Regions from separate parts of the Mesorhizobium sp. PUT5 genome, predicted to be linked through region 2. Evidence: riboswitches for the same ligand, from Rfam matches in the RefSeq annotation. Region 2 holds a riboswitch; the other holds the start of a gene.

Region 1 (3,375 bases), 2.5 Mb from region 2:
GCTCCGCCGAACTGGCCGTCATGGTCGTAGCGCAGGCCCGAATCGACGGTGAGCGCCTCGTATTCGAAGGAATATTGCCCGAACACGGCCGTCTGGTCGCGGCTCGTGTGGTCGTAGGGCACGTCGAAGATGGAGCTGCCGGCGACCGATTCGCGATAAGCTTCAACGCCGCCCAGCAGCACGTGCCGGGCCGTGTCGGTCTCGAAGCTCTTCTGCGTCGTGGCCAGCACGCCGTAGCGGGTCGTGTCGAAATCGTCGCCCTTGACGTCGCCACGGAAATTGGCGGCATTGTCGAGCGCCGTCGAGAATTCGAGGGTGGACGACCAGTCCTCGGAGTGGTCGATGCGGGCGCCCAGGCGGCCGGAGAAATTGTCCGTGTCGGCTTCGTTGGCCGAAGGCGGCGCGCTGTCGTAGGACACGCGGCCGCGCGCATAGAGGCCGTCGGCGTAGACGCGGCCCCAGTCGAGGTCCTTCGACAGCGCGAAATTGGCCGAGCCGCGCACGAAGCCGTTGGGGCCGGGCTCGTGGCCCCAGGCGCTCGGCAGGGTGAAGTCGTAGCCGCGCGTGCCGAGGACCTGGCCGCCGAGCGCATAATTGACGCCGCTTTGGCTCTGCCCCTGCACGCCGGCGGAGGCATATCCGCCCCACGGGTGGGTGACCCCGACGGTGACGGAGCCGCAGGCGCTGCTGCCGTCGGCGCAGAGGCCGCCCTGTTTGGTGATGATGTTGATGATGCCGCCGATGGCGTCCGCGCCGTACTGGGCCGAATGCGCCCCCTTGGCGATCTCGATACGTTCGATGGAGGCAAGCGGGATGCTGGACAGGTTCACCGTTCCCGTGGTGGCCGAGCCTGCGCGCACGCCGTTGACCAGCACCAGCGTCTGGGCGGGCGTGGTGCCGCGCAGGGAAACGCTGGAATCCGCGCCCAGGCCGCCATTGGCGGTCGCCGTGATGCCGGGAACCGTCTTGAGCAGCGACGGAAGGTCGAGCGCGGCCGACTGCGCGATGTCTTCCGCGCCGATCACCGTCACCGACGAGGTCGAGCGCTCCAGCGAGCTTTCGCGCCGCAGCGGCGTCGTGATCAGGATCCGGTCGAGCTTCGTCGCGCCGCTGTCGGCCTCTTGCGCGCCGGCATGGCCCGTCAGCGCCAGTGCGGCGACACCGGCCAGCAAAATGGTCTTCTTCAAATCCGCCCCCAAAAAGGATCGGCGGCGAAAATGCTTCGCCCCGAGGTTCATGACGAACCGCAGCGGGTCTGGTCTGCAGGACGGATCGCGGACAGGCTTGTCGCATCCACCCCCGGCCGTTTCCAGCATGCGGCAACACTTCAGTGTCACCGCCACGGACGACCGCGCCGAACCACACCCCGTGGCCAGGCTTGGGTGACTGGAAAAGGCAGGTCTCCTGACTTCCGTGTCTCGGCCTTCCTCCGCCTTCCCGGCCGCGCGTGGCAGACAGTGGCGTGCTGGAAAAAGGCTCAACGGTTACAGTTGCGGGGGCAGTCTCGGTTTTGGCCGGTTTCCCGACCGCACCGCGTTCCCTTTTCATCCGCCTTGCGGCGGAACCAATTCCGCGCGCAGGCTAGCCAGCCATACCGGTTTCGTCAATCTGCTCCGGCCCGTCGCGCGCTCGTGCCGCACTGTGGAAAACCGGCGCTGGCCGCCGTCCGGCAATGGTTCTATGGTCGCTGCCCGTTCCATGATTCCGGGATTTCCATGGCCACCGACACCAAACGCCTCGCCGCAATCATCGCCGCCGAGATCAACGCCCGGCCGGAGCAGGCCGCTGCGGCCATCTCGCTGCTGGACGAGGGCGCCACGGTGCCCTTCGTCGCGCGCTACCGCAAGGAGGTCACCGGCGGGCTGGACGACACCCAGCTTCGCCTGCTCGACGAGCGGCTCGTCTACCTGCGCGAGATGGATGCGCGGCGCGAGACCATCCTTTCCTCCATCCGCGAGCAGGGCAAGCTGACGGCTGAGCTGGAAGGCAAGATCGCAGGGGCTGCCACCAAGGCCGAACTGGAGGACATCTACCTGCCCTATAAGCCCAAGCGCCGCACCAAGGCGCAGATCGCGCGCGAGCGTGGGCTGGGGCCGCTGGCGGAGGCCATATTGGCCGATCGCGCCGCCGTGCCGGCCGAACTGGCAGCCGCCTATCTCGGCGAAGAGGTGCCGGACATCAAAGCGGCACTGGAAGGCGCGCGCGACATTCTGGCCGAGCTTTTTGCCGAGAACGCCGATCTTGTCGGCAGGTTGCGCACCTACATGAAGGATCGCGCCTTCCTCCGGTCCCGGGTCGTCGACGGCAAGCAGGAAGCCGGAGCAAAATTCTCCGACTATTTCGACCATGTCGAGCGCTGGGCCGGCGTGCCGAGCCACCGGGCGCTGGCCATGCTGCGCGGCCGCAACGAGGAGGTGCTGGCCCTCGACATCGAGCTGGACGCCGACGATACCTCGCCGGTCAAACCGGCCGAGCGCATGGTGGCGGACGCCTACGGTATCGGCCGCCAGCTTGCGGGCGACCAATGGCTGGCCGAGGTCGCCGGCTGGACATGGCGCGTCAAGCTCAACCTGCACCTCACGCTCGATTTGATGCGCGACCTGCGCGAGCGCGCCGAGGAAGAGGCGATCCACGTCTTCGCCCGTAACCTGAAGGACCTGCTCCTGGCAGCTCCGGCCGGCTCGCGGCCCACCATGGGGCTCGATCCGGGCATCCGCACCGGCGTCAAGGTGGCGGTGGTGGACGGCACCGGCAAGCTGGTGGACACGACGACCGTCTACCCGTTCCCGCCGAAGAACGATTTGCGCGGCACGCAGGCCATGCTTGCGGCATTGATCCGCAAGCATGGCGTCGAACTGGTCGCCATCGGCAACGGCACCGGCAGCCGCGAGACCGAGAAGCTGGTGGCCGAGATGCTTGGCGACATGCCATCGGGTGTGTCCGGGCCCAAGCCGCTCAAGGTGATCGTCTCGGAAGCCGGCGCTTCGGTCTATTCGGCGTCGGAGACGGCGGCGGCCGAATTCCCCGACCTCGACGTGTCGCTGCGCGGCGCCGTCTCCATCGCAAGACGCCTGCAGGACCCGCTGGCCGAACTGGTCAAGATCGAGCCGAAGTCCATCGGCGTCGGCCAGTACCAGCATGACGTCGACCAGTTCCGGCTGGCGCGCGCGCTCGACGCCGTGGTGGAGGATGCGGTGAACGCCGTCGGCGTCGACCTCAACACCGCGTCCGCCTCGCTGCTGGCGCGCGTCTCCGGCCTCGGCGCCTCGCTCGCCGAGGCCATCGTCGCCCACCGCAACGCCAACGGCCCCTTCGCCAGCCGGCGCGGCCTGATGGATGTGGCGCGGCTCGGCCAGCGCACCTTCGAGCAATGCG
Region 2 (3,375 bases):
GGTCGACCGGCTCGACAAGGTCGTCGAGCGAGGCGGATGTGGTGGCCAGGATGTGCAAGGGACTATCCCTGCAATATCTTCTCGATCGCCGGGCGGTTCAGCCCCTTGAGGCCGATCACCACCAGCCGCGAGCGGCGGTCGTCCTGCGGTGTCCAGGCGCGGTCGTAATAGTGGTTCACGCGCGGGCCGACGGCCTGCACCAGAAGCCGCATGGGCTTGGCGGCGATCTCCACGAAGCCCTTCACGCGCAGCACGTTCTCGGCCTCGGCGGCTGCGGCGACACGGCGCGCAAGCTCGTCCGGATCGGAGGCGGAAGGGATCTCGACGACAAAGCTGTCGAAATCGTCGTGCTCGTGGTCCGCCATGCCGTCATGATGGCTCTTGCGGTTGTCGATGTCGTCCTCCACGGCAAGGCCGAGGCCGAGCAGCACGGAAGGGTCCACCCTGCCATGCGCGGTCGGCACCACTTTCACGGCTGCCCCGACATGCCCGCCGAGGAGGGCGTTGGCGCGCGCCGCACCCGCCTCGTCCACCAGATCGTGCTTGGACAGGATGACCAGGTCGGCGCAGGCGACCTGGTCCTCGAACACCTCCTCGACCGGGTCGTCATGGTCGAGCGTTTCGTCGGCGGCGCGCTGGGCGGCCAGCGCGTCCATGTCGGAGGCCACCTGGCCGGCGGCAAGGGCGGCGCCGTCGACCACGGCCACCACGCCGTCCACGGTGACGCGGCTCTTGACCGTGGGCCACTGGAACGCCTGCACCAGCGGCTTGGGCAATGCCAGGCCGGACGTCTCGATCAGGATGTGGTCGACGCGCGGCGTGCGCGACAGGATCTGGTCGAGGGCCGGGACGAAGTCGTCGGCCACGGTGCAGCAGATGCAGCCGTTGGCCAGTTCCACGATGTTCTCCTCCGGGCAGGCCTCCACCCCGCAGCCCTTCAGGATCTCGCCGTCCACGCCCACGTCGCCGAATTCGTTGACGATGAGGGCCAGCCGCTTGTCGCCGGCGTTTTCGAGGATGTGGCGAATCAGCGTGGTCTTGCCGGAACCGAGGAAGCCGGTGACGACGGTGCAGGGAACACGGGCGGCGGATGCGGTCATGACGGCTCCTTCAGATGGTCGAGGGGAGGAATGCGCGCGACAAGGCCGCGCTTGAGGCAATCGGGGCGGCCGCGCCAGGGGATGAGGCCGTCTTCGGAGGCTGCGAGCAGTTTTGCGCCGGCGACGAGGTCGGGACCGCTGTCGGGGGCAAGATCGCCGAAGACGTAGCTCCAGGCGCCGTCGCGCAGCAGCGCGGCGCTGAGGCGGCGCTTGCAGTTGCCGAGGCATTCGACCGCATGCACGCGGATGTCGTGGCGGGCGGCGGCGTCGCGGGTGGCTTCGGCGAGCAGCGCTCCGGGGCGGGGGTGGGTATCCGCGCCGGTGGCGTCGCGGCAGGTCGAGCAGACCAGAATGGTCACGCTGCCGGACGGCGCGTCCTGCGTCTTGGCCGGGAAAAAGCCGTCGCGGTCCACATCAACTCCTTGCCCGGGGCACCCGCCAGGCGAACGGATTCGTTTCGAGTGACGGCAGGTCTCCTGGCTCGCGGGTCGTCGCCTCGGTGCCGCCTTCCCGGGAAGTTCCCAGTGGCTTTCGGCCTCGGCTCGCCGCTTACAGTTGCGGGGACAGCCGCGGATTTGGAGTTTTCGGACCCCGCACCGCATTCCCTCTTAGCCTCTCCCCGTGAAGGGAGAAGAACCGTCATGGCCGGATTTAGGCTTGGGCGGGGCGCGCTGTCAACGCGCGCCTACGACATGGCCGTGTCAGCAAGCGCCGGACCGAGGTCGCCGGCGGGCGTCACCTCCAGGCGGCCGAGGCCGAGCCAGCTCTGCATCAGCTTCAATTCCTCGAGGAGTTGCACGGCGGTCTCGGCCGGCGCGCCGTCTTCGGCGTAGGCGGCATGGATGCGCAGCACCCCGGCGGGCCGGTCGGCCTTGAGGTTGACGCGCGCCGCCAGCCGCTCGCCCAGCAGGAACGGGAGGACATAGTAGCCATATTGCCGCTTTGCCGCCGGGGTGTAGATTTCGATGCGGTATCGGAAGCCGAAAAGCCTTTCCGTCCGGTCGCGCTCGAACACCAGCGGATCGAAGGGCGCCAGCAGCGCGCGGGCCGCGACCTTGCGGGGAATGCGCGCATCCCGGTGCAGATAGGCCGGCTTTCCCCAGCCCTCGACGCGGACGGGCAGGAGTTCGCCTTCCTCCACAAGTTCCTCGATGCGGCCCTTCATGTCGGCGGGAGACAGGCGGAAATAGTCGCGCAGGCAGCTTGCCGTGCCGATGCCGTGGGCGCGGGCCGCGATGCGCAGGAGTTCGCGGTGGGCGTCCGCCGGAGATGGCGTCGGCAGGTCGAGCACCGCTGCGGGCAGCACCCGTTCGGGCAGGTCGTAGAAACGTTCGAAGCCGCGCCGGTGGGAGGTGGTGATGCGGCCTGCCCAGAACAGCCATTCGAAGGCGTGCTTGGCGTCGCTCCAGCCCCACCAGCCGCCCTTGCCCTTCTGGCCGTCGAGGTCGGAGGCGGCGACCGGCCCGCGCTCGGCCACGATGCGGAATATCTCCTCGACATAGGCTGCGCGCTCGCGGCCGAACTTCGCCAGCCCGGCATACATCTCTTCCCCGCGCCCCGCGCGCTCCATGCGCCAGCGCAGCAGCGGCCAGGTCGTGACGGGCAGGAGCGAGGCCTCATGCGCCCAATATTCGAACAGGCTGCGCCTGCGGCCGGCGGCGGCGGCATCCAGCAATGCCAGCGGGTAGGGACCCAGCCGGGAATAGAGCGGCATATAGTGCGCTCGCACCACCGCGCTGACGGAATCGATCTGCAGCAGGCCGGTGCGGGCGAGCACGCGGGCCAGATGCCGTCGGTCGGGCTGGCCCGCGGGACGTGGATCGGAAAAGCCCTGGGCCGCGAGCGCGATGCGGCGGGCCGTTGCGAGCGAAATGCCGTCCTTCATGCGCGAAGTGCCCCTGCCTCGAGCCAAAATAGCTGCCTGAAGGACGAGCCGGCAGGCAACCCGATTCCGGCAATGCTAGCAGGCAAGTGGCGGTATCGGTGTCAGGAGAAAAAGTTGAGTGAAAAGGTAAGGAAAATCAAATGGGCAAAGATGGGCGGGCTTTTGCCGCAGGAGCCGTTTCCTGCCGCTTTTCGGACAAGGTTGGACTTGCTTCGCAAGGACCGCTGCGCTAACCCTCGCCGCATTGCAGCAAGGGCTGTCCGATCGGTCCGGCGTGTGAAAACGGCCGCGCTTCGGCATTCTGGCTCCGCGCTGCAAATCTGGGCGGATCGGCCGCCAACGGAATTCGCAGCATGAACGCACTTCTGGTTTCATATCTGCCTGTCGTCA

Evidence for each region. A riboswitch is a leader RNA that binds a small molecule or an ion and turns the genes downstream of it on or off. The one in region 2 is predicted to bind cobalamin.
Region 1: it holds a riboswitch for cobalamin, as region 2 does, so the genes downstream of both, ACTDI4_RS03835 (TonB-dependent receptor plug domain-containing protein) here and ACTDI4_RS15915 (DUF1636 family protein) in region 2, are expected to answer to the same signal.

Annotation. Positions count from the first base shown of each region.
Region 1 covers NZ_JBQOSO010000003.1:469,631-473,005, forward strand. The annotation lists gene ACTDI4_RS03835 (TonB-dependent receptor plug domain-containing protein) at 1-1,238, opposite strand, end outside; cobalamin riboswitch at 1,378-1,584, opposite strand; gene ACTDI4_RS03840 (Tex family protein) at 1,716-3,375, shown strand, end outside.
Region 2 covers NZ_JBQOSO010000003.1:2,956,916-2,960,290, reverse strand. The annotation lists gene cobN (cobaltochelatase subunit CobN) at 1-58, opposite strand, end outside; gene cobW (cobalamin biosynthesis protein CobW) at 63-1,100, opposite strand; gene ACTDI4_RS15915 (DUF1636 family protein) at 1,097-1,513, opposite strand; cobalamin riboswitch at 1,550-1,756, opposite strand; gene ACTDI4_RS15910 (winged helix-turn-helix domain-containing protein) at 1,786-2,985, opposite strand; gene ACTDI4_RS15905 (NADH-quinone oxidoreductase subunit A) at 3,339-3,375, shown strand, end outside.